One region of the Hydrogenophaga sp. LT287 genome, then DNA from elsewhere that is predicted to be linked to it. Evidence: predicted binding sites of a transcription regulator. Region 1 holds the regulator's gene; each other region holds the start of a gene.
The links. Region 1 encodes LexA, which represses DNA repair genes until DNA is damaged. Its sites were predicted from a motif close to ACTGTATNNNNATACAGT; they were not measured.
Positions count from the first base shown of each region.

Region 2: imuA (translesion DNA synthesis-associated protein ImuA) is a predicted target of LexA. The motif match lies at 2,577-2,594, and genes of this name have one in related genera.
Region 3: AC0GNR_RS15705 (DNA topoisomerase IV subunit B) is a predicted target of LexA. The motif match lies at 3,088-3,105, and genes of this name have one in related genera.

Region 1 covers NZ_JBVPZC010000001.1:245,307-252,179, reverse strand. Annotated here, with positions in the region: gene AC0GNR_RS01205 (ExbD/TolR family protein) at 1-105, shown strand, start outside; gene lpxK (tetraacyldisaccharide 4'-kinase) at 123-1,208, shown strand; gene AC0GNR_RS01195 (Trm112 family protein) at 1,244-1,450, shown strand; gene kdsB (3-deoxy-manno-octulosonate cytidylyltransferase) at 1,447-2,238, shown strand; gene adk (adenylate kinase) at 2,405-3,061, shown strand; gene AC0GNR_RS01180 (asparaginase) at 3,106-4,104, opposite strand; gene lexA (transcriptional repressor LexA) at 4,249-4,935, shown strand; gene AC0GNR_RS01170 (hypothetical protein) at 5,076-5,441, shown strand; gene AC0GNR_RS01165 (D-2-hydroxyacid dehydrogenase family protein) at 5,731-6,738, shown strand; gene AC0GNR_RS01160 (hypothetical protein) at 6,841-6,873, opposite strand, start outside.
Region 2 covers NZ_JBVPZC010000004.1:50,799-57,671, forward strand. Annotated here, with positions in the region: gene AC0GNR_RS05155 (sensor domain-containing diguanylate cyclase) at 1-1,214, opposite strand, end outside; gene rpoH (RNA polymerase sigma factor RpoH) at 1,458-2,414, opposite strand; gene imuA (translesion DNA synthesis-associated protein ImuA) at 2,608-3,459, shown strand; gene AC0GNR_RS05170 (Y-family DNA polymerase) at 3,404-4,708, shown strand; gene AC0GNR_RS05175 (error-prone DNA polymerase) at 4,974-6,873, shown strand, end outside.
Region 3 covers NZ_JBVPZC010000026.1:15,241-22,113, reverse strand. Annotated here, with positions in the region: gene dapA (4-hydroxy-tetrahydrodipicolinate synthase) at 43-930, opposite strand; gene AC0GNR_RS15720 (class I SAM-dependent methyltransferase) at 1,009-1,602, opposite strand; gene AC0GNR_RS15715 (hypothetical protein) at 1,602-1,745, opposite strand; gene AC0GNR_RS15710 (MFS transporter) at 1,742-3,004, opposite strand; gene AC0GNR_RS15705 (DNA topoisomerase IV subunit B) at 3,138-5,132, shown strand; gene parC (DNA topoisomerase IV subunit A) at 5,261-6,873, shown strand, end outside.

The sequences.
Region 1 (6,873 bases):
CAGTCGGTCATCAACGTCATGGATGCGGCCCGGCGCGCCGGTCTGGTGCAAATCACCTTTGCCACCCAGCAGTCTGGTGGCAAGGCGCCTCGGACCAAGCCCTGAGCGCGGCACCGCCCGGCATGGCAACTCCGCCTGAAGGTTCCGCAGGCCGCCAGGCCCGATGGCAGGCCAGCGCCCAGCAGCGCGGGCTGCAAGCCTGGCTGCTACGGCCCATTGCCTGGGTCTACGGTTGGCTCATGGCCGTACGCAGCCGCTTTTATGCGTGGGGCCTCCTCACTTCACAGCGTCTGCCCGTGCCGGTCATTGTGGTCGGTAACGTGGTGGTGGGCGGCGCGGGCAAAACCCCCACGGTGATCGCCTTGGTGCAGTACCTGACCGCCCAAGGCTGGCACCCTGGCGTGGTCTCACGTGGCTACGGACGCAGCAGCGAAGCCCTGCTGGAAGTGACAGCGGCCATGCCAGCCAGCGAGAGCGGGGACGAACCCGCCCTGATCCAGCGGGCCACAGGCGTTCCGGTGTTTGTGGCGCGCCAGCGGGCCGCCGCTGCGCGGGCGCTGCTGGCGGCACACCCCCAGGTAAACGTGCTGCTGTGCGACGACGGTCTGCAGCACCTGGCCTTGCACCGAGACATGGCCATTGCCGTGTTTGACGAGCGTGGCAGCGGCAACGGCTGGCTGCTGCCCGCAGGACTGCTGCGCGAGCCCTGGCCTCCAGCACCCGGTGCGGCCTACCGGCCTGATGTGGTGCTGCTTCAGCACCGCGAAGGGTCAGCACCAACCAACATCGCATCGGTACCGGGCATCCCGGTCTTTACCGCCGTTCGCCGCCTGGCACACCACGCGGTGGGGCTTCGCGGACAACGCATCGCGCTGGCGCAACTGCAAGGCCAAGCCATCACCGCGGTGGCGGGCATTGCGCGACCCTCGGTGTTTTTTGACATGCTGCGCACCCGCGGCCTCACCCTCGCACGAGAAGTGGCCCTGCCCGACCACGCCGAGCCCGCGGCCTACACAGCATGGTGCAAAAGCCCAAACACCCCCATGGTGTGTACCGAAAAAGACGCGGTGAAGTGCTTTGCGCAAGCAGCCCTTGAAAACGGCACCGACCACGCCGCCGTATGGGCCGTGCCGTTGGAACTGGCGCCGGAAGCCGCCTTTTTGGCCGCCATAGACGAGCGCCTGGCCGCCCTCAAAACCCACCGCTGACGCGTCACCGTGCGCAGCCGGACTATCATCCCGCCATGGACACCAAACTGCTCGAACTGCTGGTCTGCCCGGTCACCAAAGGACCGCTGATTTACGACCGCGACAAACAGGAACTGCTCTCGCGCAGCGCCCGCCTCGCCTATCCCGTGCGCGATGGCATTCCCATCTTGCTGGAACACGTGGCCCGCACGCTCACCGAGGAAGAAGCTGCGCGGCCACCGGCACCCGCACCGCGCCCATGAAGCCCTTGCCCCAGGGCGCCGGCTTCACCGTTCTGATTCCAGCGCGGATGTCGTCCAGCCGCCTGCCCAACAAACCCCTGGCCGACCTGGCGGGTGTACCCATGGTGGTGCGCGTCGCCCAGCGCGCGCGCATGAGCCAAGCCAGCCACTGCGTCGTGGCGGCTGACGACGTGCGCATCGTGCAAGTGTGCGAAGCGCACGGCATCCCGGCGCTGCTGACCCGCACCGACCATGTGTCAGGCAGCGACCGCCTGGCCGAAGCCTGCGCACTGCTGGGCCTCGCCGACGACGCTGTGGTGGTCAATGTGCAAGGCGATGAGCCCTTGATTGAGCCTGATCTGATCAATGCCGTAGCGGCCGAGCTGCAGCGCCGGCCAGACTGCGTCATGAGCACGGCAGCGCATGCCATCGATGGCATGGCTGATTTTTTGAACCCCAATGTGGTGAAAGTGGTGCTGGACAAAGCCCAAACGGCGCTCTACTTCAGCCGCGCGCCCATACCCTGGTGGCGCGACGGCATGGCTTCGCTCGCCGGCGCCCCAGGGGCGGGTCTGCCGTCACCGGCGCCGCTGCGGCATATTGGTATTTACGGCTACCGGGCTGGTTTTCTGCGGCAGTTTCCAACGCTCGAAACGGCCCCATTGGAAAGCCTCGAATCGCTGGAACAATTGCGCGTGCTGTGGCATGGCGAGCGCATTGCCGTGCATGTCAGCACCCTCGCACCAGGCCCCGGCGTGGACACGCCAGAAGACTTGGAACGGGTGCGCGCGCTGCTTTTGCGCGGCTGAAAAAGCGCGTTGTAGCACCAATGAAGTGCGATTTTTTGCACGAATTGCGTGTAAGCCAGCGTCGGGGAAGCCCGTGCTATCCTCGCCCGGTCGCCCCCGGCCCCCGGTCCAGGGGGCTGCCGCAGTAGACAAGCGGCTCCCCATTGAAACTCTTAAAAGGAATGCGATGAGACTGATTTTGTTGGGCGCTCCGGGTGCGGGCAAGGGTACGCAAGCCACCTTCATTTGCCAAAAATACGGCATCCCCCAAATCTCCACTGGCGACATGCTCCGCGCAGCGGTCAAGGCCGGCACACCGCTGGGCCTCGAAGCCAAGAGCGTCATGGAATCCGGTGGACTGGTCAGCGACGATCTCATCATCAATCTGGTCAAAGAGCGCATCGCCCAGGCCGACTGTGCCAACGGGTTCCTGTTCGACGGTTTCCCCCGCACCATTCCCCAGGCCGACGCCATGAAGGCTGCCGGCGTCAAGCTGGACTACGTGCTGGAAATCGACGTACCCTTTGAAGCCATCATTGAGCGCATGAGCGGTCGCCGCTCGCACCCAGCCTCCGGCCGCACCTACCACGTCAAGTTCAACCCACCCAAAGTGGAAGGCCAGGACGACGTGACGGGTGAGCCCCTGATCCAACGCGAAGACGACAAGGAAGAAACGGTCAAAAAGCGGCTGGAGGTTTACAGTGCGCAAACCCGTCCTCTGGTGGATTATTACAGCCAGTGGGCACAAAACGACGCAGCCGCTGCGCCAAAATACCGCGCCATCAGTGGCATGGGTTCGGTGGACGACATTACCGCCCGTGCCTTTGAGGCCTTGGCCAAATAAGCCCGCTTGCCTCAATGAAAAACCCGGTCTCGCACCGGGTTTTTTTATGCCTGAACGCCGGCCAAAAGTTCCAGCGCCAGGGCAATGCGCGCCTTGACCGGGGACAAACCCGACACCGCTGCCAACCGATGTCCAGCGTGCGCCAGCACGCGGCCCCGCGCACAGCGGCTGGTTCGCACCACACGCACCCCTTGCGCCTCAGCCTCTACCAAAGCGGACTCCAGGCATGCATGAACGGAGCCGTTGCCTGTGCCGGCGACCACGATGCCGCGCAGGGGCTGTGCCGCATCGCAGCCAGCCTGGGTCAACGCCTTCACCAATAGCCCGTCGTCATCGGCGTGGCTCGTCACCAAGACCACGCGGGGCAAAGCAGAGCAAGCCTGCACCCGGGCATGGGCTGATGCATCGAAGAAACCCGCCTCACACGCTGCAGGCCAGGGTCGAAACTGCCTAAGTACGCCCTCTTCCACGCAGCCCAGCGCGCCGGCGTCACCGGAATCAAAAGCGTCCACGCGGTAGGTGTGGACCTTGGCCACGTCCACGGCGCTGTGCACCTGACCGGCACACACCACCACCACGCCGAACGCGCCCGCCTGGCGCGCCACGGCCACCGCATCGCTCAGATTCTGAGGTCCGTCGGGCACCAGGGCCGTGGCTGGACGCATGGCGCAGGTCAACACCACCGGCTTGCCGGGCCGCAAGACCGACTGCAGAAAAAAGGCGGTTTCCTCAATGGTGTCGGTCCCGTGGGTAATGACAATGCCCGCCACCTCGGGTCGTTCCAGATGAAATGCCACACGCGCTGCAAGCGCCTTCCACACAGCAAACCCCATATCCTTGCTGTCGAGCTGAGCCACCTGCTCCACATCCAGCGGCAAGCCCTGCAACAACGGAACAGCGCCCACCAGATCGGCCACTGACACCTGGCCGGCCACGTAACCCACGTTGTCCCCCGCCCGGGCAGACTGCCCAGCAATGGTTCCGCCCGTGCCCAGAATCACCAGGCGTTTTTCAGCCTGCGCCTGCGTTTCATGAATTGCCACTTGCCAAGACTCCAAAACTGATTAAAAATACAGGTACTGGATAAGAACACAGTCGCTCTGAAAATGATCTTGGCGGCTGTACCGAATCCCTTCATTGCCAGATGCCGACTGCCCTCCTCGTGAGCGCTCTTCAAAAGGTCACCCATGCTTGAGTCCCAGCCCTATCCGCCCAAACTCACGGCCCGCCAGCAGCAGATTCTGGAACTCATCCAGACAGCCATTGCACGCACCGGCGCGCCGCCCACCCGCGCAGAAATTGCCACAGAGCTGGGCTTCAAATCGGCCAATGCGGCAGAAGAGCATTTGCAGGCCCTTGCCCGCAAGGGCGTGATTGAGCTCGTCAGCGGCACATCGCGCGGCATCCGCCTGCGCAGCGAAGACCTTCAATCCATCAACAACTCACGGGGACGCCAGCTTACACTGCCGCTCCCCAGCCTCGCCCAGCTGATGCTGCCTCTCATTGGCCGTGTGGCGGCTGGCTCGCCCATCCTCGCTCAAGAGCACGTGGACCAGACCTACCACGTTGAGCGCAGCCTGTTTCAACGCACACCCGACTACTTGCTCAAGGTGCGGGGCATGTCCATGCGCGATGTTGGCATCATCGACGGTGACTTGCTCGCCGTACAGGCCACCAAAGAAGCCAAGAATGGCCAGATTGTGGTGGCTCGCCTGGGTGAGGACGTAACCGTCAAACGCTTCATGCGCCGGCAACACCTCATTGAGCTGCACGCTGAAAATCCAGACTACAAGACCATTGTGGTCGAGCCTGGTGAGCCCTTTGAAATTGAAGGACTGGCCGTGGGCCTGATCCGAAACAGCTTCCAAGTCTGACCCGCAGGGGTTCACGTCGCCTCAGCAGGTGGCGGGCGTTTGGTCCGGAAGGCGGTTTTTGCACTGCCTGAACGGCACAACCCTGCGTTGGCGATTCCTTTAGCAATCCTGCCTGTGTTCAACCCCTTTTGGAGTTTCGCATGGGAATCCGTTTCACGACCAACACTTGGCGCGCGCCGCTGCAGCTCATCGACAGCTGGCTGCCCGCACCTACTGTGATTAAGCAAGCCAAGACCGCCCCGAAAGTTGTGCAACTGTTCACCCGCGCGGGCTGGCTCGGTCGCAACACCACCACAGCCGCTGCCGCAGCGGCAAATGACCCGACCAGCCCGCATGCGCCATCGGCGCACCGGCCATCTCGGGTGCGTGTGGTGCGCAACACCGACGCTGGCGCAAGTTGCCGAATGGACGCCCGCCTCGTGATCTCCGGACGCATCAACGATGTGTGTGCCGAACTCGACAGGCTCGCTGCGCTCGAAAACCAAGCACGCCGTCAGCGCGCCTGAGAGCCCTGCACAACGACAAGCCAACGCCCACCCCGGCGATGCGGAACAAGTCCCACCCCGGTGCACGCCCCCTTATCAGTAGGGGTTGCAAGGCGTGAACCGCAGACATAGCCGAGACAATGGCGGGTATTGACAGCGCCGCAAGCTGACCGAGACGGAGATGCGCTCGCCGTGTAGACATTTCTTGAGCACCGCACTGAGGGCCGCACTGGTTGGAGCGCACTTCACAAGGTAACCAGGTGCGTACCGCACAGCAATCGCACTTGGGCATGCGGGCACAATAGAGCCCATGAATATTGTGATCCTTGATGATTATCAAGACGCTGTCCGCAAGCTGCGTTGTGCCGAAAAGTTGGAACCTTACCCGGCCAAAGTTTTCACCAACACGGTCAAGGGCGTGGGTCAACTGGCTGTGCGCTTGCGTGATGCAGATGTCTTGGTGCTGGTTCGGGAAAGAACGCAAGTCACGCGGCAGCTGATTGAAAAATTGCCGCGCTTGAAGCTGATCGCTCAGACTGGGCGCGTCGGCTCGCACCTGGACGTGGCGGCTTGTACCGAACGGGGGATTGCGGTGGCTGAGGGCGTGGGTTCGCCGGTGTCCACAGCTGAGCTGACTTGGGCGTTGATCATGGCGTCCATGCGCCGCATCCCCCAGTACGCAGCCAACCTCAAGCACGGTGCCTGGCAGCAGTCGGGCCTCAAGGCCGCGTCCATGCCCGTCAACTTCGGGCTGGGCATGGCACTCAAAGGCAAAACGCTGGGCATCTGGAGCTATGGACGCATCGGTTCTCTGGTGGCGGGCTACGGCCGGGCGTTTGGCATGCGGGTCATCGTCTGGGGCAGCGAAACATCGCGGGCTCGGGCGCTGTCTGACGGCTACGATGTGGCCACCAGCAAAGAAGGTTTCTTTGAAACGGCCGATGTGCTTTCGCTCCACCTTCGCCTGGGTGACAGCAGTGCTGGTTGCGTGACGCTGGAAGACCTTTCGCGCATGAAGCCCACCTCGCTGCTGGTGAACACATCCAGGGCTGAGCTCATTGCACCCGAGGCGCTGCTGGCTGGGCTGAACCGCGGGCGCCCCGGCATGGCAGCCGTGGACGTATTTGAATCAGAACCAATTCTTCAAGGGCACGCGCTGCTGCGCCTGGAAAACTGCATTTGCACACCGCACATCGGCTATGTCGAGCAAGACAGCTACGAGGCTTACTTTGCCTCAGCCTTTGACAATGTGGTCAATTACATCAAGGGCACACCCACCAACATCGTGAACCCGGGCGCCCTACAGGTTCGACGCTGATACCAAGCCATCGAGCTGGCAGAAATCGCGCATAAAAAAGCCGGGCTAGCCCGGCTTTTTCCCATCAGTCCGTTAGCTCAAGACGTCAAAGCACAACCAACCTCAAGCTTTGTCAGACGGCTTCGGAGCGGGCTT
Region 2 (6,873 bases), on a different contig from region 1:
AGCGGCTCGGTCAGCGCAAGGGCCTTGGCGCGGGTCTGTGCCTCGTGTTGCATGGACGACCGTTGCAGCAAGCCATAGATCAGCAGCGGCGCTTCAATGGCGGCGGCGATCACCATGCCGTATTGCGACAGGAAGCCCGACGACATCAGGCCGAAATTGCGCAAGATCGGCACTGTGCCGGCCACCAGCACCGGCAAAATGCCCAGTGCAATCCAGCGCACCCAGCGGTCGCCCGTGCGCCAGGCGGTCCAGAGCATGGCGTACACCAACACCATGGTCAGCGCGCCGGTGGCGGTAATGGCTTGCAGCGTCCAGGCGGAGGGCCTGACCACATCCCAAGCCGTCAGCAACACCAGCAGGCCCGCCAGGGTAAGGGAAAGCCGGTCAAGGCCTTGCCCGATGCGCCGGGGCTGCACCACATGGCGCACAAACAGCAAGCCCACCACCGCCACCAGGGGCAGCAGCACAAATTCGGCCATGCCGTTCCAGTGGGCGGAATGGGGCCACAGAAACTGTCCGCCCACCCCCAGCGAAGCAGCCAGCGCCAGGCCCAGCACCGAAATGTAGACCGCGTAGCTGCCAAAACTCAGGTCGCGAAACACCAGGGAATTGGCCACCGCCACCACTGTCAGCAAAAAAGCCATGCCGAAATAGGCACCCAGCATGAACTGCTGTTGAATGCGCATTTCGCGCAGCGCGCTGTGGCGGTGCACAAACAGCTCGCCCGAGAACGGCACCCGGGCATGTTGAATGCGCACCCAGTAGGTCACGGGGGCATCGGCCCGCGTATCGAGTGCAAACACCGGGTAGCGGTCGGGCGAAGCCCAGTCGCGCACGGCCATGCTGTCGCCCGCGTGCTGCGCGTGCCAGCTGCCGTCGGGGTGCTGGTAATACAAGCTGATCAGGTCTGTGCCCGAATGCGTCAGCTCCAGTTCCCAGTGCGAACCGGTGTCTTGCACCCAGGCGTCAAACCGCACCCAGAGCGCCGCTTGTGGGCCGATGAGCAAGCGGTGCTTGGGGCTGCGCACCGCAAACGGCAGGCTCGCCTGGCTTTGGGCCACCTCGGGTGCGGTCAGCTGGCCGCTGGGGTCCACCCAGAAGAGGCTACGCTGCGCCAGTGGCACACTTTTTTGCGCGCTGTCCAGCACCACCGTGGGCAGCGTCAGGCTGCTGGGCGCGCTGGTGGCCTGCGCATGGGGCGTGCCCAAAGCCATCAGCCCAACCCATACCAACAAGCTGAGAAGCTGGCCCCAGTGCCGCCGCATGGCCCTGAAGCTGGTGGGTGGGGAGCTGAGAAAGATAGGCATCAGCCATTTTGGCTTGCACGGGCCTCCGTTCCTCGGACAAAACCGACGGTTCAGCGCCTGAGTGGCGGAGTGGCTGAGTCTGGCCAATACAGCAAAAAGCCCCGGCGAATCCATCCGCCGGGGCTTTTGAGTTTGAGCGCCTCAGAGGCGTCAGGCGAACTCGGCCAATGCCTTGCGCATTTTCTTCATGGCCGCCACCTCAATCTGGCGCACCCGCTCGGCGCTCACGCCGTATTCGGCCGCCAGCTCGTGCAGCGTCATGCCGCCTGAGCCGTCGTCGTTCACCTTGAGCCAGCGCTCGGTCACGATGCGGCGTGAGCGTTCGTCCAGCTCGCTCATGGCGTGCGCCACGCCTTCGGTGGCCAGGGCGTCGCGCTCGGCCGACTCCAGCACCGCCGTGGGCTCGTGGGTGGCATCAGCCAGGTAGGCAATGGGGCCGAAGCTGTCTTCGCCGTCGTCGCTCGGGCCGGGGTCCAGCACCACGTCGCCACCCGACAGGCGGGTTTCCATCTCGCGCACTTCTTCCGGCTTCACCTTCAGTTCACGCGCCATCACGCCCACCTCGGTGTCCGACAGCACATCGCGGTGCGTGTCACCGTCCAGCGCATCGGCACGAAAGCCCTGCTTGCGCGAGCGCAGGTTAAAAAACAGCTTGCGCTGCGCCTTGGTGGTGGCCAGCTTCACCATGCGCCAGTTTTTCAGGATGTATTCGTGGATCTCGGCCTTGATCCAGTGCATGGCGTAGCTCACCAGGCGCACGCCCTGGTCGGGGTCGAAGCGTTTCACGGCCTTCATCAGACCCACGTTGCCTTCCTGGATCAGGTCGCCGTGCGGCAGGCCATAGCCCAAGTACTGGCGGGCAATCGACACCACCAGCCGCAGGTGCGACATCACCAGCTGGCCCGCAGCGTCCAAGTCGTTGTGGTCGCGCAGGCGCCGGGCGGCGCCCTGTTCCTCTTCCAGCGTCAGCAGCGGCATGCGGTTGACCGCAGAAATATAGGCATCCAAGTTGCCCAGCGGCGGCATCGTGAGCGAGCGGCTGGCCCAAGGGCTGGCCACGGCCAGGGTGGCGGTGGGCAAGGCGGCGGGAGCAAGTGATACGGACATGTGAAGAACCCTCCTCAGGTTGGCTTTCATAAATATTAGCACTCTCTATGAGTGAGTGCTAATTGAATAGTTCCATGGGCTTGATATGGCTGGGCTTTGCGCGGGTGTCGATGCGGCGTGCACGGCGCCGGGCTTTACTGGACAGCTTCAATGCTTTCATATACTGTACGCATAAACAGTATTTAACGTCAACATGCAACCCGCCACCGTCCCTTTGGCCTCGCCGGTCCACAACGCGCCCCACCCGGTGCCAGCCCCGGGTGCGCTCGCCAGCGGCCTGCCTGCTGCTGTGGCCGCAGCGCTGTGGCGCGGTGACCAGTTGGGCGCGCCTGTGGCCGCCACCCTGTCCAGCGGCTTTGCTGCGCTGGACGCGGTGTTGCCCGGCGGTGGCTGGCCCTGCCATACCGTCACCGAAATTCTGGCGCCGCAAAGCGGCATGCTGGAATGGCGGCTGCTGGGGCCGCTGCTGCGTCAGGTGTGCGCCGCTGGGCGCAGTGTGGTGCTGGTGGGCCCGCCGCGTCCGCCGCACCCGCCCGGTTTGCGCTGGGAAGGCATCAGCGAGCGCCAGCTGGTCTGGGTGCAAACCGAGACGCCGGCCGAGCGCCTGTGGGCCACCGAGCAGCTGGTCAGGGCCAACGCCTTCGGTGCCGTCATTGCTTGGCTGCCGCAGGTGCGGGCCGAGCAGGTGCGCCGCTTGCAGGTGCTGGCGGCGGGCTGTGCCGGCCCAGTGTTTCTGTGCCGGTCTGCCTCGGCGGCACAAGAGTCGTCGGCCGCGCCGCTGCGCCTGCTGGCCCGCGTGGGGCCTGACTGGGCCTTGCGGGTCGAGGTGTTCAAGCGCAAAGGCCCGCCACTGGGCAGCACGCTGCATTTGCCGTCTGTGCCCGGTGGCCTGCAGACCATTTTGACGCCGCGCCTGAAACAGCCCAGCGCGTTGCTGCCCAGCGACCAGCCCCGGGACGCTGCGCCTACCCCCACCCCAAAGGTCGACCATGTTGTGGTCAGCGCTCCGGCTCCCAGCGCCCGACGACACCGCCTTGCCCACTGACGCGGCGCTGCAGACGCTGGCACTCTGGGCGCTTCAATTCACGCCCCGCGTTGCTGTCGCTGACGAAGCCGTGGTCATGGAGCTGGCGGCGAGCGTGCGCCTGTTTGGGGGCCAGCGCGCGCTGCGCGAGCGCGTGCAAGCCGAAGGCGCCGAACTGGGTGTGGGCCAGCTGGCCTGGGCGCCCAACAGCCTGGCCGCGCTGGCGCTGGCACGCGCCGGGGTTGAAAACGGCCTGCAACAGCCGCTGGACGCCCTGCTGGACGCCCTGCCCATGGACACGCTCAGTGCCGTGCGCCCGCACCGCCTCACGCTGTCGCACATCGGCTGCAGCACCCTGGGCGACGTGCGGCGGCTGCCGCGCGGCGGTGTGGCCCGCCGGTTTGACAAACAGTTGCTCGCCGCGCTCGACCGGGCTTACGGCAGAGCGCCTGAAGTGCATGCCTGGATCGAGCTGCCCGAGCACTTTGCGCAGCGCCTGGAGCTGATGTTTCGGGTGGACGACGCGCCGGCCCTGCTGTTTGGCGCGCGCCGCCTGCTGCTTTCGCTGTGCGGCTGGCTGGCCGCGCGCCACAGCGGCACCACCGCCTTCACCCTCCGCTGGGCGCACGACGCCATGCGCGCCAAGTCCGCAGGCGAGGGCGGCAGCATCACCATACGCACCGCCGAGCCCACACGCCAGCTTGATCACCTCTGCCGCCTGCTCGCCGAACACCTGGCCCGGGTGGAGCTGCTGGCCCCGGTGGGCGACTTGGAACTGGTGGCCGACGCCGTGGTGCCGCTGGAAGAAAAAAGCGCTTCGTGGCTGCCCGACGAAGCCGAAGGCCGCGAGCCGCTGCACCTGGTGCTGGAACGCCTGGCCGCTCGCCTGGGGCCGCAGCGCGTGCTGCGCCCGGTGCTGTGTGAAGACCATCGCCCCGAATGGATGTGCCGCTGGCAAACGGCACCCGAACCCTTGCCCCGCAAGCCCGTGGCGGGCAACGGGCTGCCGCAGCCCGGCTTCATCTTGGCGGCGCCGATCAAGCTGCTGGTGCGCGCCCACCGGCCTTATTACCAGGGTGAACTTCAATTGCTCGCCGGCCCGCAGCGGGTCGAGGGCGGCTGGTGGGACCGCGACGAGTCCGTGGGGCAGATACGCAACGTGGTGCGCGACTACTGGGTGGCGCAGTCGGCACACGCGGGGGTGTTGTGGGTGTTTCAGACGCGGTTGGACGAGGCGCCAGCGTGGTTTCTCCATGGAGTATTCGCTTGATTGACTCCCCCCCGCCGCGCTGCGCGCGACCCCCTCAAGGGGGCGGCACTGGCCGTCCGGCAAAGCCGGCCCGACGGCGCCCTGGGGGGCTTCCCCTCTGCTCGGTACGCATCCCTCCCCGTGGTGCGCTTGCCCCCATCCCAACCTTCCCCCAGAGGGGGAAGGAGCAAGGCATTGAAGCCCATCCTCGCCCGGAGCACATGACTGACCCCTTCCCCCTCTGGGGGAAGGCAGGGATGGGGGCCCGCCTGCGAGGGTGCCCACCATGACGCCACAACCCGCTGGCATTCCCGCCTACGCCGAGCTGCTGTGCCTGTCCAACTTCAGTTTCCTGCGCGGTGCCAGCCGGCCCGAAGAGCTGGTGGAGCGTGCCCAGGCGCTGGGATACACCGCGCTGGCGCTCACCGACGAGTGCTCGCTCGCTGGCATCGTGCGCGCCCACGTGGCGGCCAAAGCGCATGGCCTGAAGCTGCTGGTGGGCAGCCAGTTTCAGGTGGTGTGTGACGCGCCGTTCACCCTCGTCGTGCTCGCCACCAACCTCAACGGCTACGGCAACTTGTGCGAATTCATCACCCGCCTGCGCCGCACGGCGCCCAAGGGCACCTACCGCCTCACGCTGAACGCCATCAGCGCCGACGCACTGACCGACTGCCTGGTGATTGCCGTACCACAGCGCGGCAGCACGCAGGATCAGATTGACGCTGTGGCGCGCTGGCTGTTGCAGCATTTCGTGGGCCGCTGCTGGCTCGGCGTGGAGCAGCTGCGCCTGATAGACGACGAAATGCGCCTGCACCGGCTGCGCCAGAGCAGCGAGCTCACCGCCGTGCCGCTGGTGGCCGTGGGCGACGTGCACATGCACCTGCGCTCGCGCAAGGCGCTGCAAGACGTGCTGACCGCCACCCGCCTCGGCCAGCCGCTCACCGCCTGCGGCCAAGCGCTCGCGCCCAATGCCGAGCAACGCCTGCGCTCGCGCCTGGCGCTGGCGCAGTGTTACCCCGAGCCCTTGCTGGCCGAGACACTGAAGGTCGCCGAGCGCTGCCACTTTTCGCTCGACGAACTGGCCTACCAATACCCCAGCGAAGTGGTGCCGCCGGGCGAAACGCCGGCCAGCTACCTGCGCCGCCTGGCCTACGAGGGCATGGGCCGGCGCTGGCCCGCGGGTGCGTCAGACCAGGTGCAGCAGCAGGTCGAGCACGAGCTGACGCTCATTGGTGAGCTGGGTTACGAGCACTACTTTCTCACCGTCTACGACATCGTGGCCTTTGCCCGCTCGCAACACATCTTGTGCCAGGGCCGTGGCTCGGCGGCCAACAGCGCCGTGTGCTACTGCCTGGGCATCACCGAAGTGGACCCGGCGCGCACCGCAGTGCTGTTTGAGCGCTTCATTTCCAAAGAGCGCAACGAGCCGCCTGACATCGATGTGGACTTTGAACACGAGCGGCGCGAAGAAGTGATCCAGTACCTTTACGCCAAATACGGCCGCGAACGCGCCGCGCTCACCGCCACCGTCATCAGCTACCGCCCGCGCAGCGCCCTGCGCGACGTGGGCAAAGCGCTGGGCTTTGCCGAAGCCACCCTGGACAAGCTCGCGCGCGAGCTCTACTGGCGCGACGGGCGCCAGGCCATCGAGCCCGAGCGCCTGCGCGAAGTGGGCCTTGACCCCGACAGCCTGGCCGTGCGCCAGCTGCTCGTGCTCACCGGTCAGATCATGGGTTTTCCGCGCCATCTGTCGCAGCACACCGGCGGCTTTGTACTCACACAGATGCCGCTCTCGCGCATGGTGCCGATTGAAAACGCCAGCATGGTTGACCGTACCGTCATCGAGTGGGACAAGGACGACCTCGACGCCATGGGCCTCTTGAAAGTGGACGTGCTCGCGCTCGGCATGCTCACCGCCATCCGCAAGTCGCTCGACTTCATCGGCCAGCGCAAGGGCCATGTGTTTCAGATGCAGGACATCCCCGCCGAAGACCCAGGCACCTACGACATGATCTGCGCCGCCGACACCGTGGGCGTGTTCCAGATCGAGAGCCGCGCGCAAATGAGCATGCTGCCGCGCTTGCGCCCGCGCTGCTTTTACGACCTGGTGATTGAAGTGGCGCTGGTGCGGCCAGGCCCCATTCAGGGCGGCGCGGTGCACCCCTACCTGAACCGCCGCCAGGGCA
Region 3 (6,873 bases), on a different contig from region 1:
AAGGTGTGTGAGGGACGGGGCAGGCGGCGGGGAGCCTTTGCTTCAGGCGATCAGCCCACTGTCCTGCAAGGCGTTTTCGACCGTGGGAACCAGCGCGCGCGACATGGGCGTGAGCGGCAGGCGCATGGTCTCGTTGCAAAGGCCCATGCGGGCCATGGCCCATTTGAGCGGGATCGGGTTGGCTTCGACGAACAGGTTTTTGTGCACCGGCATCAGACGGAACTGGATGTCCATGGCGCGCTTCACGTCGCCCGCGATGGCGGCCACACACAGCTCGTGCATCAGGCGCGGTGCAATGTTGGCGGTCACACTCACATTGCCCTGGCCGCCGCACAGCATCAGCGCCACAGCGGTGGGGTCGTCACCCGAGTAAATGGCAAAGCCCTCGGGGGCTTCCCGAATGAGCCACTGCGCCCGCTCGATGTTGCCGGTGGCTTCCTTGATGCCGACCACGCCGGGCACTTGCGCCAGGCGCAGGGCGGTTTCGACCGACATGTCGGCCACGCTGCGGCCGGGCACGTTGTACAGCACGATCGGCAGGTCGCCGGTGGCTTCGGCGATGGCTTTGAAGTGCTGGTACTGCCCTTCTTGCGTGGGCTTGTTGTAGTAAGGCACCACCTGCAGCTGGCAGTCGGCACCCACTTTTTGGGCAAATTTGGCCAGTTCAATGGCTTCGGCGGTGGAGTTGGCACCGCAGCCCGCCATGATGGGCACGCGTTTGGCGGCCTGTTCCACCGAGACGCGGATGATCTCGCAGTGTTCTTCCACCGTCACGGTGGGCGACTCGCCGGTGGTGCCGACCACGCCAATGCAGTCGGTGCCCTCGGCAATGTGCCAGTCGATCAGTTTGCGCAGGGTGGGGTAGTCCACGCTGCCGTCTTCTAACAGGGGCGTGACCAGGGCCACGATGCTGCCGGTGATGGTTTTCATAAGCTTCAGGCTCGAAAGGATGCACCCTGACCCAGCGTCAGGACGGGCCGGCCCGCGGTGGGCAGGTAATCTTGCATTCTACCCAGTGACGTCGAGCAGACGACGCACTGGCGTGGCTCCGGAATGCCCGGTTTCTCGCACGGCGGCGATGCGCTGCACGAAGCGCTCGGGTGCGCTGCAAAAACCGTCTTCAAAGGCCACCACCCGCAGCCCGCTACAAGCCTGCAGCAGCTCGCCGGGTTGCAGCAAAAAGTCGGGCCGAGCCGGTCGACCCACGGTCTCATGGCCGCTGGCAAAGGTTTCGTACAGCAGCACACCGCCCGGGGCCACACTGGCCACGATCATCGGCAGAAGAGGACGCCACAGATAGTTGGTCACCACCACGGCATCAAAAGTCTCGCCATGCAACGGCCAGGGGCCGTTTTCAATGTCGGCCAGCACGGCGCGGCCCAGGGGCGCCACGGCGGCAATGGCTTCGGGCGAGCGGTCCACGCCCGTCAGGGTGTGGCCCCGCCCGGCGAGCCAGCGCAGGTGGCGGCCGTGGCCGCAGGCCACGTCCAGCACGGTGCCCCCGGCGGGGATCAGGTGCGTCCAGCGGCGCACCCAGCTTGAGGGGGCTTCGTTGCCGTGCAGCACGGGGCTGCCCGGCGAGGGGAGGGCGGTGTTGGGCATCAGAAGCAACTCCAGAGCTGGTCGGCCAGGTTCAACAGAAAGTCGGGCTGGTTGTAGAGCTTGAGGGTGCCCAGCAGCGCTGCACCGATGCCCGCCCAGAGGGCAACCTTGGCCCAGAGACCGTTCCAGCCGGTGGTTTTCACGCCGCCGCTCCCACGCGCTGGGGCCCGCGCACGATGGGGGACTCCCGCACCGGCAGGTTGATCAGGGCGGCAAACACGCCCAGCGCAATCGAGATGTACCAAACAATGTCGTAGCTGCCGGTGCGGTCGTACAACACGCCGCCCAGCCACACACCCATGAAGCTGCCAATCTGGTGGCTGAAAAACACAAAGCCGCCCAGCATGGACAGGTGGGCCACACCAAAAATTTGCGCCACCACCGCGTTGGTGGGCGGCACGGTGGACAGCCACAGCACGCCCATGACGGCTGAGAACACGTACACGCTGGCGGGCGACAGCGGCACGATCAGGAAGATGCTGATGGCCACCGCCCGCGCCAGGTAAATGAACGCCAGGATGTAGCGCTTGGGCATGCGCTGGCCCAGCGCGCCAGCGGCGTACGTGCCGATCACGTTGAACAGCCCAATGAGCGCCAACGCGTAGCTCGCCACCTGGGGCGACAGCCCGTTGTCCTTCAGGTAGCTGGGCATGTGCACGCCAATGAACACCACCTGGAAGCCACAGACGAAATAGCCCGCCATGAGCAGCTGGAAGCTGCGGTATTTGAACGCTTCGCGCAGCGCCTGCACAATAGATTGTTCGCGCTTGGGCATGGTGCCGCCCGCAAAACCCGGCTCACGCAGGCCCCAGGCCAGCGGCATGATCAGCAGCACCGCCGCACCCAGCACCATGAGCGCTTCTTGCCAGCCAAAGCTGCTGATGAGCCAGCCTTCCACCGGCACCATGAGGAACTGCCCGAACGAGCCTGCCGCCGCCGCCACGCCCATGGCCCATGAGCGCTTTTCGGCCGGTATCTGCCGCCCGATCACGCCGTAAATCACCGCATAGGTGGTGCCGGCCTGCGCCGCGCCAATCAAGATGCCGGCCGTGAGCGCAAAGCCCACCGAGGTGGTGGACATGGCCATGCCCACCAGGCCCAGCGCGTACAGCGCGGCACCCACCACCAGCACCTTGAAGGCGCCGAAGCGGTCGGCCGCCATGCCGGCAAAAATGCCGAACACGCCCCACGACAGGTTTTGCACCGCCAGCGCAAAGGCAAAGGTTTCGCGCGTCCAGCCCTGAGACTGGGTGACGGGTTGCAGCCACAGGCCGAAACCGTGGCGGATGCCCATGGACAGTGTGACGATGAAAGCACCGCAGGCGAGCACCTGCAGGGTAGACAGACCAGCGGGGCCCTGGGTTGGGGGCGCGCCGGACGGGGTGGGTGAGGCAATGGACATCCGGGGAATGTAGCGAATTTGCCCCATGCCCGCTGCCACCTGTGCGAAACCGGTCACACGCAGGCAAGCCGCCAGTCCGGCAAGCTGTTGTTGCATACAGTGAAAAGGCGGGGCGCGCACTACAATGCCGCGCATGACAGAGAAACCCGCCGCCCCCAAGTCCGTCGCCGCCAGCGACGCTTATTCCGAAGGTTCGATCCGCGTCCTCAAGGGACTGGAGCCGGTCAAGCAACGGCCGGGCATGTACACCCGTACCGACAACCCGCTGCACATCATCCAGGAAGTGCTGGACAACGCGGCCGACGAAGCGCTGGCTGGCCATGGCAAAAAGATCAAGGTCACGCTGCACGCCGACCACTCGGTGAGCGTGGAAGACGATGGCCGTGGCATTCCGTTTGGCCTGCACCCGGAAGAAAACGCGCCGGTGGTCGAACTGGTGTTCACCCGGCTGCACGCCGGGGGCAAGTTTGACAAGGGCAGCGGCGGCGCTTACAGCTTCTCGGGCGGCCTGCACGGTGTGGGCGTGAGCGTGACCAACGCGCTCTCAACCCGGCTGGAAGTGACCAGCTACCGCGAGGGCAAGGTGGCCAAGCTGGCGTTCTCGGCCGGTGACGTGATCGAACAGCTGGTGATCGCGCCCAAAGGCGAGAGCGACCGCAAGCAGGGCACCACGGTGCGCGCCTGGCCCGACGCGAAGTATTTCGAGTCGGCCGCGCTGCCCATGAACGAGCTGACCCACCTGCTGCGCAGCAAGGCGGTGCTGATGCCGGGCGTGACGGTGACGCTGGTCAACGAAAAAACCAAAGACACGCAGGTGTGGCTCTACAAGGGCGGCCTGCGCGACTATTTGCAGCAAACGCTGCACGGCGAGCCAGTGATTCCGCTGTTTGAAGGCGAAGGCTTTGCCGACAGCGCCCACGACAGCTTTGCCGAAGGCGAGGGCGCCAGCTGGTGCGTGGCCTTCACCGAAGACGGCCAGCCGGTGCGCGAGAGTTATGTGAACCTGATCCCCACCAGCGCGGGCGGCACGCACGAAAGCGGCCTGCGCGACGGCCTGTTTCAGGCGGTGAAGGGTTTCATTGAACTGCACGCGCTGCTGCCCAAGGGCGTGAAGCTGCTGCCCGAGGACGTGTTTGCGCGCGCCAGCTATGTGCTGAGCGCCAAGGTGCTCGACCCGCAGTTCCAGGGCCAGATCAAAGAGCGGCTGAACTCGCGCGATGCGGTGCGCCTGGTGGGCAGCTTTGTGCGCCCCGCGCTCGAACTCTGGCTGAACCAGCATGTGGACTACGGCAAGAAGCTGGCCGAACTCGCCATCAAGGCCGCGCAGTTTCGCCAGAAGGCCGGCCAGAAAGTGGAAAAGCGCAAGGGCTCGGGTGTGGCGGTGTTGCCCGGCAAGCTGACCGACTGCGAAAGCAAAGACCTGGCGCACAACGAGGTGTTTCTGGTCGAGGGCGATTCGGCCGGCGGCAGTGCCAAGATGGGCCGCGACAAGGAGAGCCAGGCGATTTTGCCGCTGCGCGGCAAGGTGCTGAACACCTGGGAAGTGGAGCGCGATCGCCTGTTCGCCAACAACGAAATCCACGACATTTCGGTGGCCATCGGCATTGACCCGCATGGCCCGCTGGACACGCCCGACATGAGCGGTCTGCGCTACGGCAAGGTCTGCATTTTGAGCGACGCCGACGTGGACGGTTCGCACATTCAGGTGCTGCTGCTCACGCTGTTTTTCCGCCATTTCCCCAAGTTGATTGAAAACGGTCACCTGTATGTGGCGCGTCCGCCGCTGTTCCGGGTGGACGTGCCCGCGCGCGGCAAAAAACCCGCCATCAAGCAGTACGCGCTGGACGAGGGCGAGCTCACCGCCATTCTGGACAAATGCGCCAAGGACGGCGTGCCGCGCGAAAAATGCCAGATCAGCCGCTTCAAAGGCCTGGGTGAAATGAACGCCGAGCAACTGTGGGACACGACGCTCAACCCCGACACGCGCCGCCTGATGCAGGTGAACCTGGGTAGCATGGACTTTGCCGGCACCGAGGCGCTCATCACCAAGCTCATGGGCAAGGGCGAAGCCGCTTCGCGCCGCGAGCTGATGGAGCTGCACGGCGACTCGGTGGAAGTGGATATTTGATTTCCCCCCGCGCCGCCTGCGGCGTCACCCCCCGAGGGGGCAACACCAGCCGTCTGGCGGAGCCAGCCCGGCGGTGTTTCTGATCCAGCCCTCTGCACGCGCCTGTTTGTACGAATGCCTGAAACCCCATGAACGACACCCCTGAACTCGATCTCGCACCGGTTGAATTGCCCGGCGAAGACAACCTGGCCAGCTACGCCCAGCGGGCTTACCTGGAATACGCGCTCTCCGTCGTCAAGGGCCGTGCGCTGCCCGATGTGTGCGACGGCCAGAAGCCGGTGCAGCGGCGCATTCTGTTTGCCATGGACCGCATGGGACTGGGCTTTTCCGGGCCGAACAACAACACCGCCGCCAAGCCGGTCAAGAGTGCGCGCGTGGTGGGTGATGTGCTGGGTAAGTACCACCCGCACGGCGACAGCGCCGCCTACGACGCGCTGGTGCGCATGGCGCAAGACTTCAGCCAGCGTTACCCGCTGATCGATGGCCAGGGCAACTTTGGCAGCCGCGACGGCGACGGCGCTGCCGCCATGCGCTACACCGAAGCCCGGCTGGCCAGGATCACCAGCTTGTTGATCGACGAGATTGACGAAGGCACGGTGGACTTCATCCCCACCTACGACGGATCGTTCGAAGAGCCCAGGCAGTTGCCCGCTCGCTTGCCGTTCAACCTGCTCAACGGCGCCAGCGGCATCGCCGTGGGACTGGCCACCGAAATCCCCAGCCACAACCTGCGCGAAGTGGCCGACGCCTGCGTGGCGCTGATCAAGAACCCCAAACTCAGTGAAGAAGACCTGCTGACGATCCTGCCCGGCCCGGACTACCCCGGCGGCGGCCAGATCATCAGCCCGGCCGGTGACATTGCCGACGCCTACCGCACCGGCCGCGGCAGCCTCAAAGTGCGCGCGCGCTGGAAAATTGAAGACCTGGCGCGCGGCCAGTGGCAGCTGGTGGTGAACGAGCTGCCACCCGGCGTGAGCAGCCAGCGGGTGCTGGAAGAAATTGAAGAAATCACCAACCCCAAGGTGAAAGCTGGCAAGAAGGCGCTTAGCCAGGACCAGACGCAGCTCAAAGCCAGCATGCTGATGGTGCTGGACGTGGTGCGCGACGAGTCGAGCAAGGACGCCCCGGTGCGACTGGTGTTTGAGCCCAAGAGCAGCCGCATCGAGCAGCAGGAGCTCATCACCGCGCTGCTGGCCCACACCAGCCTGGAAAGCTCGTCGCCCATCAACCTGACCATGATCGGCCTGGACGGGCGGCCCACGCAAAAGAGCCTGCGGCTCATGCTGAGCGAATGGATCGAGTTCCGCCAGACCACCATCGTGCGGCGCTCGCAGCACCGGCTGAACAAGGTGCTCGACCGCATCCATATTCTGGAAGGCCGGCAGCTGGTGTTGCTCAATATTGACGAGGTGATTGCCATCATCCGCCAGAGCGACGAGCCCAAGGCTGCGCTGATCGAGCGCTTCAAGCTCAGCGACCGCCAGGCCGAAGACATTCTGGAAATTCGCCTTCGCCAGCTCGCGCGGCTCGAAGCCATCAAGATTGAGCAAGAACTGAGCTCGCTGCGCGAAGAGCAGGGCAAGCTGGAAGACATTCTGGGCAACCCCGGCAGCTTGAAGCGCCTGATGGTGAAAGAGATCGAGGCCGACGCCAAGACCTTTGCCGACGAGCGCCGCACACTGATTCAGGCCGAGAAAAAGGCCGTGGCCGAAATCAAGGTGGTGGACGAGCCGGTCACGGT